DNA from 3 places in the Kosakonia oryzendophytica genome. Region 2 is predicted to be linked to each of the others. Evidence: predicted binding sites of a transcription regulator. Region 2 holds the regulator's gene; each other region holds the start of a gene.
What was found. Region 2 encodes Fur, which represses iron uptake genes when iron is present. Its sites were predicted from a motif close to ATAATAATGAGAACNACTATCAA; they were not measured.
Positions count from the first base shown of each region.

Region 1 (3,122 bases), 170 kb from region 2:
GCACGTTTATTACCTTGCTGCCGTTACTCAGTTTGCCTGCGTTGCCGCCTCCTCCCCAACCGCGCGAGCACCCGTTGAAATCGCTGCTGACGGCGCTGCAATTTTTACTGTGTAATCCGCTGATCGGCGGTATTGCGCTGCTTGGCGGATTGCTGACGATGGCAAGCGCAGTACGCGTGCTGTACCCGGCGCTGGCCATTGGCTGGAATATGTCGGCGGCGGAGATCGGGTTGCTGTATGCCGCACTGCCGCTGGGGGCGGCTATTGGTGCATTGACCAGCGGTAAGCTGGCGCACAGCGAGCGTCCCGGGGTGATTATGCTGATCACCGCCGTCGGGGCGTTTATTGCTATTGGCTTATTCAGCCTGATGCCTTTCTGGGCGCTGGGCGTGGTATTTCTGGCGCTGTGCGGCTGGCTGACGGCGGTAAGTTCGCTACTGCAATACACACTGCTGCAAACCCAGACCCCGGAAGCGATGCTCGGGCGCATAAATGGTTTGTGGACGGCGCAAAACGTCACCGGCGATGCCATTGGCGCGGCGTTGTTGGGGGCGATGGGGTCGATGATGACGCCGGTCTCTTCCGCCAGTCTCAGTGGGCTGGTGCTGGCGGTCGTTGGGTTGGCGCTGGTGGGCGGGCTCAGCGAGCTGCGACGTTTTCGTCAGACGCAGCCCGCGGCGTAATCACTGCCAGCCCAACGGAATTAACCAAACAGTGCCGACAGACGCTGCAACACGCGGGTGGCGCTGTAATAGTCGAGACGGAACGTCTCGGCGCCCAGGGCGTAAACGCGTTTGTGTTGCACGGCGGGCAGATGCGCCAGCAGCGGGTTTGCGCTCAGGGCGTCGGCATCCTGTTGGTCGCTGGCGAACAGGAACAGCGCTTCACCGTTCAGCCCGGCGGCCAGGTTTTCACCGCCCAGTTGCACGATATCGTGGCGTTTGCCCTGGCTCTGGCTGGTTTGCAACCCGGCGGGCAGGTCAGCAAGGGTAAAGCCGAGCTGTTGCATCAGCTTTCCCTGCGCGGAATCGCGGGTCCACAGGTTGGCGCCGTGTGCAGCCGGGGTATAGACCAGCGCGCTGACCGGCTGCGGCGGCAGGGTGATATGCGCTTTTACATCCGCCAGTTGCTGATTGAACGCGGCAATACGCGCTTCGGCCTGTTTTTCCTGACCGGTGATGTGGCCAAGTTGCGTCAGCAGCGCCTGCCAGCTTTTGTCGTCGTAGTTGATGATCAGCGTCGGCGCGATGGCGGAAAGTTGATCGTACAACGCCAGTGCGGAGTCGCCGCCAGTGGCGCTTATCAGGATCAGATCCGGCATTTGCGCGGCGACGGCTTCGGCATTCGGTTCGCCGATGTAAATCCGCGCGACCTTACGCTGTTTCGCTACGTCACCCCACTGGCGTAAAAAGCCCTGATCGTCGGCAAAACGGTTATTCGGCGTCGTTGCGCCGCTGGCAATGACCGGTGCGTCTATCGCCAGCAATGAACCGGTAAGGGTTACGCTGGTGGAAACAATGCGCAGCGGCTTGCTGTCGAGCTGGTGTGTGCCGCGGCTGTCGTTTACCTGACGGGGCCAGTCGGCAGCCAGCGCTGAGGATAGTCCTAAAACGAAAATACTTAATAACAATAATGGCTTACGGAAATGCGAAAGGGCTCTCACGAGATGCGTCCTGTTTTTATTGAAGTTAATGCTTCTCATTTTCAATGTTGCATGAGGCAGATGCAAGCGGAGGCGTACAGGAAGTCGATTCTTATATTGACATGGCCAATAGGAAATTTTTATCCTATCCATTCACAAAATACAAATGATAATCATTATTAGTTAATTTATCATTTTGGAGAATGATATGGATACGTCCCTGGCTGAGGAAACCCAGCAGTCTGTGCAAACGCTGGCCGCGGATCAGTTTTTCTTTATGTCGCCGTACCGCAGTTTTACCACGTCCGGCTGCTTCGCCCGTTTCTCTGAGCCCGCCGCAGGTGGCGACGCTCAGGACAGCATTTTCCAGCAAAAACTGGCGCAGGCTTTTGCCAGCGCAAAAGCGAAGGGCATTGCCAGACCGGTGATGGTCGGTGCAATTCCTTTTGATACCACGCAGCCTTCCGCGTTGTTTATTCCGCAATCCTGGCAGACATTCTCCCGCCCGGCGAAACAGCGATCGGCTCGCTATTTCAACGCCGGCGAGATGCCAAACGTGACGACGCAGACATTTATCCCGGAGCAAGATCACTTTATGCAGATGGTTGAGCGCGGTGCGGCGAAAACCGCCACGCCGGAAGTGGATAAGGTGGTGCTCTCCCGTTTGATTGATATTGCCACCGACAGCGATATCAACAGCGGCGTGCTGCTGGAACGTCTGATAGCGCAAAATCCGGCCAGCTTCAATTTCCATGTCCCGCTGCCCGATGGCGGCGCGTTGCTGGGTGCCAGCCCCGAACTGCTGCTGCGCAAAGAGGAAAACCGCTTCAGTTCACTGCCGCTGGCAGGCTCTGCACGCCGCCAGCCGGACGATATGCTCGATCGCGAAGCAGGCAATAAGCTGCTCGCGTCGGAAAAAGATCGCCACGAGCATGAACTGGTGACCCAGGCGATGAAAGCGGTACTCGAACCACGCAGCCGTTCCCTGACGCTGCCCGACTCTCCGCAACTGGTGACGACGCCAACGTTATGGCACCTGGCGACGCCGATTGACGGTGTCGCGCACGACGATGAAAACGCTTTAAGCCTTGCCTGCCTGTTGCACCCAACGCCCGCGCTGAGCGGCTTCCCGCACCAGGTGGCGAAGACACTGATCGCTGAGCTGGAACCGTTCAACCGCGAACTGTTTGGCGGCATTGTCGGCTGGTGTGACGCCGAAGGAAACGGCGAGTGGGTGGTGACTATTCGCTGCGCCCGTATTCACCGTAACACCGTCCGGCTGTTTGCCGGTGCCGGGATTGTTCCTGCCTCGTCTCCGCTGTCGGAGTGGCGTGAAACCGGCGTGAAACTGACCACCATGCTGAATGCCTTTGGCTTGCATTAAGGAACTGAGATGGCCCTTCCTTTTACCCGTTGGCCGGATGAGTTTGCCCGCCGTTACCGCGAAAAAGGCTACTGGCAGGACTTACCGTTGACCGAC
Region 1 is NZ_CP115659.1:3,737,624-3,740,745, reverse strand. It holds gene entS (enterobactin transporter EntS) at 1-683, shown strand, start outside; gene fepB (Fe2+-enterobactin ABC transporter substrate-binding protein) at 704-1,663, opposite strand; gene entC (isochorismate synthase EntC) at 1,851-3,026, shown strand; gene entE ((2,3-dihydroxybenzoyl)adenylate synthase EntE) at 3,036-3,122, shown strand, end outside.
Region 1: a site for Fur is predicted at 1,803-1,825, ahead of fepB (Fe2+-enterobactin ABC transporter substrate-binding protein). Genes of this name have one in related genera too.

Region 2 (3,122 bases):
TGAAAGATGCCAAAGACGCATCGGTATTCGCCACCGATCATGTCAACGTGAACTTCTGGGATACGCTCTACTGGGGCGGTTTTGACTCGGTTAATGACTGGGCGAACAAAGGGTTCCGCGTTATCGTTTCCAACCCGGATTATGTCTATCTTGATTTTCCGTATGAAGTAAACCCGCAAGAGAGCGGTTATTACTGGGGCACGCGCTTTAGCGACGAACGTAAGATCTTCAGTTTCGCGCCGGACAATATGCCGCAAAACGCCGAAACTTCTGTTGACCGTGATGGCAACCCCTTTAGCGCGAAGTCTGATAAAACATGGCCTGGGGCGTATGGTCTCTCCGCGCAGTTGTGGAGCGAGGTGGTGCGTACCGATAACCAGATGGAGTATATGATCTATCCGCGTCTGGTTGCGGTGGCGGAGCGCGCATGGCATCGGGCGGCCTGGGAGCAGGACTACAAAGCCGGTCGTGAGTATAAAGGTGGTGAAACGCACCTCGTCAATGTTCGTGCCCTGGATAAAGACTGGACACGCTTTGCCAACGTGTTAGGCAGCCGCGAGCTGGCGAAACTCGATAAAGCGGGTATTCACTACCGCTTGCCAGTGCCAGGCGCTCGCGTGGTGGGGGGCGTGCTTGAAGCCAACACCAGCTTCCCTGGCATGGTGGTGGAGTACTCTACCGACGGCGGCAAACACTGGCAGCGTTATGACGATAGCGCCCGCCCGAAGGTGAGTGGTGAAGTGCAGGTGCGTACCGCCAGCCCGGACGGGAAACGCGTAAGTCGTGTGGACAGTGTAAAGGCGTGATCGCTGTGTAAGCCGGATAAGGCGCAGTCTGCTGCAGTTATCCGGCAACCAAAAAAAGCCAACCGTCAGGTTGGCTTTTGGCATATCAGAATGGATTATTTCGCGTCGTGCGCGCTTTCATCTTCGCGGCAGTCACCTTCAGCGCAGTGGCCATACAGGTAGAGACTGTGGTTCGTCAGACGAATGCCGTGTTTGGCGGCGATTTCACGCTGACGCGCTTCAATAGAATCATCACTGAATTCGATCACTTTGCCACAATCGAGGCAAATCAGGTGATCGTGGTGATGTTGCTGGGTCAGTTCAAAAACGGACTTGCCGCCTTCGAAGTTATGACGGGTCACAATGCCGGCGTCATCGAACTGGTTCAATACACGGTAAACCGTAGCCAAGCCGATCTCTTCGCCCATGTCGATCAGTCGCTTGTATAAATCTTCCGCACTGACATGATGGTTATCCGGCTCCTGAAGCACTTCCAGGATTTTTAACCGAGGAAGCGTGACTTTCAGGCCGGCCTTCTTTAATGCGGTATTGTTGTCAGTCATGCGGAATCTGTCCTGTTGCTATACGATTCACTTCCTTAGGGGAAGTTATAGGAATGCACCTGGGATAATGCGTCTCATTATAGAACTGCCATGTCTAAATGAAAACTGCAAGCCCTCAAGTAAAGTAAGCTTATAAAACGTGGGGTCGCCGACAAAGTCCTGTGCGGCAGCCCAAGTTTAGCAGGGCTTATTGTACAGTGATGAAGAAAAAAGTTAAAAATTTGTAGCAATTATTTCCATCGCTTATACCTATTAATACGGCGCAACCCACAGGCTACGCCGTAAATATCAGGCATTAATGATGTCGTCCAGGTGCAGCTCTTCCGACACCTGCTTAACCCATTTCTTCACGCGTTCCGCGGTCAGTTCCGGCTGACGATCTTCATCAATCGCCAGACCCACAAAGTGGTCATCATCCACCAGACCTTTAGACGCTTCAAAATGGTAACCAGCGGTCGGCCAGTGGCCCACGATAGTCGCACCGCGCGGTTCAATGATGTCACGGAGAGTTCCCAGGGCATCACAGAAATACTCTGCGTAATCTTCCTGATCGCCACAGCCGAACAGGGCGACTAATTTACCGTTGAAGTCTACTTCTTCCAGCGTCGGGAAAAAGTCATCCCAGTCGCACTGCGCTTCGCCATAATACCAGGTTGGAATGCCGAGCAGCAGAATGTCATAGCCTTCGAGATCTTCTTTGCTGCTCTTGGCAATGTCATGTACATCGGCAACGTCTTTACCAAGCTGACTTTGAATCATTTTCGCGATATTTTCGGTGTTACCGGTGTCGCTGCCGAAGAAAATGCCTGTAATTGCCATGAGTAAAATAACCTCTTGAAACTTAATGAGATGGTGGTGGCGTTTAGCCCACAGATAAGGGCAATCATAGCAGAACAGGGAAGCACGCGGAAACAGCTATCGCGCCGGACTGCACTCTATGACACATGAAAAGAGGCGTAAAAGCGGTGATTCGGAGGATTCGCTATCCGCGTAAGGCGTTGAGCTGGGCCAGCAGCATCTCTTCAATAAGCTCGCTACGGCTCATTTCACGGGCGTCCGCCAGCTCATTTAGTGCCTCTACCGCTTCAACATTCAGTTTTAATTCAACGCGTTTGAGCCCGCGAACTTTATCGCGTTTGAGCTGATTACGTTTGTTGATGCGCAACTGTTCATCGCGCGCGAGCGGGTTGGTCTTGGGCCTTCCCGGACGACGCTCATTCGCGAACAGATCTAGTGTCGTACGGTCCGTTTGTTCTTTAGCCATGGTTTAAGCAGCATACTACGGGAAAGACAAGCAATCGGGACGTCGCCCCGGGCTGAATAGCGCGCCATCATACATCAGCACAACGGGCGCGCCAACGACCGGGCGCGATCAAACGACCGGTCGCCGTCTTTTTAATCAGTTTGCCTTTTCAGAGAGATAACGACGGATAGCGCGCATTACCGCTTCCGGTTTCTCGGCGTGCACCCAGTGGCCCGCTCCGGCTATGACATGTGCCCGCGCTTGTGGAAATTGTGCCAGCAGGGTGTCACGGTATGCTTCCGTCACATAGGGCGAGTTACCGCCGCGGACGAACAGCGCGGGTTTATCCCATGCCGGGACATTTTCCCAGCCAACGATGTGCGCATACTGATCCCACAATACCGGGACATTAAAGCGCCAGTCGCCATCAACAAACGATTTCAGCAGAAACTGGATCACGCCTTCTTCTTTTATCTCTTCGCGCATCAGTGCGGCGGCTTGTTGGCGCGTGGTGGCGTGTGCGTGGCTCAC
Region 2 is NZ_CP115659.1:3,566,635-3,569,756, reverse strand. It holds gene O9K67_RS17330 (beta-N-acetylhexosaminidase) at 1-806, shown strand, start outside; gene fur (ferric iron uptake transcriptional regulator) at 902-1,348, opposite strand; gene fldA (flavodoxin FldA) at 1,637-2,167, opposite strand; gene ybfE (LexA regulated protein) at 2,331-2,612, opposite strand; gene ybfF (esterase) at 2,748-3,122, opposite strand, start outside.

Region 3 (3,122 bases), 1.5 Mb from region 2:
ACTGTGTCACGGTCACTGGATCATTAGCTGGATGGATAAGCCAGTCAATTTGCCCGAATCGCGGCGAGAGAAAGATATGGGCACGTGGGCCATCTATTCCGTTATTGATCCCGATGATGAGACATTTGCGCAGGGACTGGAAGAAGACGCGTGGATTATCGAAAATGTCGACTGGCTAACCGATCTGTTCTATGCCCATGATATTGCGCTGGAAACGGAAAACTACCGTTATTTTTATCAGGCGGTCAATAAGCAGGACTGGCGATGTACCAGCTGTGCCGGATGCATGTAAACCTGTCTTAGCGCAACATTAGCCCTTAATGTTGCGTTTATTATACATCTTTTTGAGGAGGATTTATGGCATCGGTTCACGGTCATGAAGTACTGAATATGATGATTGCAACGGGCGAGCACTATTCAAATGAGAGTCTGGCGGCGGCAATTATCGCCCGTTTTGGCGCGGATACGCGTTTTCATACGTGCTCAGCCGAGGGAATGACAGCGGTGGAACTGGTTGCGTTTCTTGCAGCCAAAGGAAAATTTATTCCTGTTGAAGACGGCTTTTCCACTCACGAAAGTAAAATCTGTAACCATTAATAATACGGGCGGCAAAGAGAAACCTTACCGCCCGTTTAATTAATTCTGTGCGTCGAGTGTAGCCAGCTCTTTATCGACGAAATAGAGACCTTCACCACTTTTACCGACCAGCGATAATTTATCGATCACCGATTTAAACAGTTTCTCTTCTTCGTGCTGCTCCGCCACATACCATTGCAGGAAATTAAAGGTTGGATAATCTTGCATGGTCATTGCAACGTGGGCCAGTTCGTTAATTTTTTGCGTGATCAGCTGCTCGTGTTCATATGTCGCACGGAACAGAACATCCAGCGAAGCATAGTCTGCAACCGGCGATTCAATCGCGTTGATACGCGGGAGACTTCCGGTATCTGTCAGATAGTCGAACAGGCGTTGCATATGGGTCATTTCTTCCTGCGCATGACGGCGCAGAAATGCGGCCGCGCCTTCGAAACTGTGGAAACTGCACCATGCGCTCATTTGTTGATAGAGCAGGGAAGAAAACAGTTCCAGATTCATTTGTTCATTTAATTTTTCAATCATCTCTGCTTTTAACATGGTGCGCTCCAGGAAATAAACCATTGATATAAGAGCGGTCACTATAATTTGTTATTTAATTATTTGCAAAAGGTAAAATAAAAAATACATCTCTTAAAAAGAGAATGAGAATAACACGCATTGCGCCGCAGCAATAAATAAATGAGAATTGTTTTGATTATTAATAAAAGAAAAAGCCAGCGTATTTTCGCTGGCTCGGGGAATTACCAGGTGGGCGTTGTGTGATTAAAAGCCATACCGCGACACTGGTATTGCAGCGTCACTGTTTTGTTCATGCAGGCAGAACCGCTGATCAGGCTACAGGTTTCTACCGGTTTGCCATAAAAGAAGGCGGTGGCGTACCCCATCTGCTGGCACTGTCTATTTGCCGTCCTTTGCGCGTCGTTTTGATCATAGGTTGCGTTTTGCATCATCTGCTGGTCAAAGCTCAGACGCACCAACCCACTGGTAGTGTCCACTTCACTGATTTTTGCCTCTTTGGTGATGGTACAGCCACTAAGCAGCACCAGCGAGGCAACTAAAGCAATTGTTTTCATGAAATCGCCCTGATTCATTTTGGCATGATCTCATCTTATCGTGTTGATTTGGAGGCAATCGGTGGAATAGCCAGCGGAACTGCCGCTATTCATTGAAACGGTCAGGCGATCCGATTGCGGAGGACTTCTACAGACGGGTAAAACTGTGAGCGGCATTTTGATTTTTAAAACCATTTTTCATTAAATTTGAAAGTATGTTTGCCAGGTAGTAAGGTTTACTCAACCTTTGCTATCTGACGCATGCTTACAGGAGATCAAAAATGAAAATTGCACTGATGATGGAAAACAGCCAGGCGGCGAAGAACGCCATCATTCTCAAAGAGTTGAAAACCGTTGCTGATGAGAAGGACTTCCCGGTATTCAACGTAGGAATGAGTGACGAAAATGACCATCATCTGACCTACATCCATCTGGGGATTATGGCCAGCATTCTGCTTAATTCTAAAGCGGTTGACTTCGTGGTTACCGGTTGCGGCACCGGGCAGGGGGCGCTGATGTCGCTGAATATCCATCCGGGCGTGGTGTGTGGCTACTGTATCGATCCGGCTGATGCCTTCCTGTTCGCGCAGATCAACAATGGTAACGCGTTGGCACTGCCATTCGCTAAAGGCTTTGGTTGGGGGGCCGAACTCAACGTGCGCTTTATCTTTGAAAAAGCGTTCACTGGCCGTAAAGGTGAAGGCTATCCGCCGGAGCGTAAAGAACCGCAGGTGCGTAACGCGGGTATTCTGAATCAGGTTAAGGCCGCTGTGGTAAAAGAGAATTATCTTGATACCTTGCGCGCGATTGACCGTGAACTGGTGAAAACCGCCGTTTCGGGTGAACGCTTCCAGCAGTGCTTCTTTGAAAACTGCCAGAACAAAGAGATCGAAGCGTTCGTTCGCAACGTTCTCGCCTGATGATCAGCAGGCCGCAATGCACCATTGCGGTCTGTTTTACGTCGCTTTTTCCTGCAATACTGCGCTGCGCGCATGTTTTATCAGCCGTAGCGTGTCCACCATCCCGACCCGGCCAATCAGTGCGATACAGACGAACACCCGTCGAAAGCTCCATCCTGCCTTCTGCGAAGGGGCTTTCAGTCATTCATCTTCCTGCTGCCTGCAAAAATATTTGATAATGACAAACAAATTTTTAAAGTGCTAACTGGCTGATTTATGATTCTGTTTTTAACAAAACTGCTGCATCTCTGTTTTTTGAAGCGTGATTTCCATCACATAAGGCTTGATTTATGTGATGGGGGTCATATTATGTACGCATTGAAACGTAACGCCTGCATAACACATCGCCGGAGTAACAAATGAAACTGCGTAAGATTCTGAAGCACATGTTCGAAACCTATTGCAAAACCTTCAAAGACGTCCCGCCAGGCGCGATGTTCTGATGATAAAAAACCTGCTGAGGCAGGTTTTTTTATGCCCGCAATCCGTTACGTTTGCCCGGCAAAACTACTTT
Region 3 is NZ_CP115659.1:2,029,866-2,032,987, forward strand. It holds gene O9K67_RS09830 (hypothetical protein) at 1-292, shown strand, start outside; gene O9K67_RS09835 (YecH family metal-binding protein) at 358-597, shown strand; gene ftnA (non-heme ferritin) at 637-1,134, opposite strand; gene yecR (YecR family lipoprotein) at 1,338-1,670, opposite strand; gene O9K67_RS09850 (RpiB/LacA/LacB family sugar-phosphate isomerase) at 1,931-2,569, shown strand; gene azuC (stress response protein AzuC) at 2,968-3,051, shown strand.
Region 3: a site for Fur is predicted at 1,276-1,298, ahead of ftnA (non-heme ferritin). Genes of this name have one in related genera too.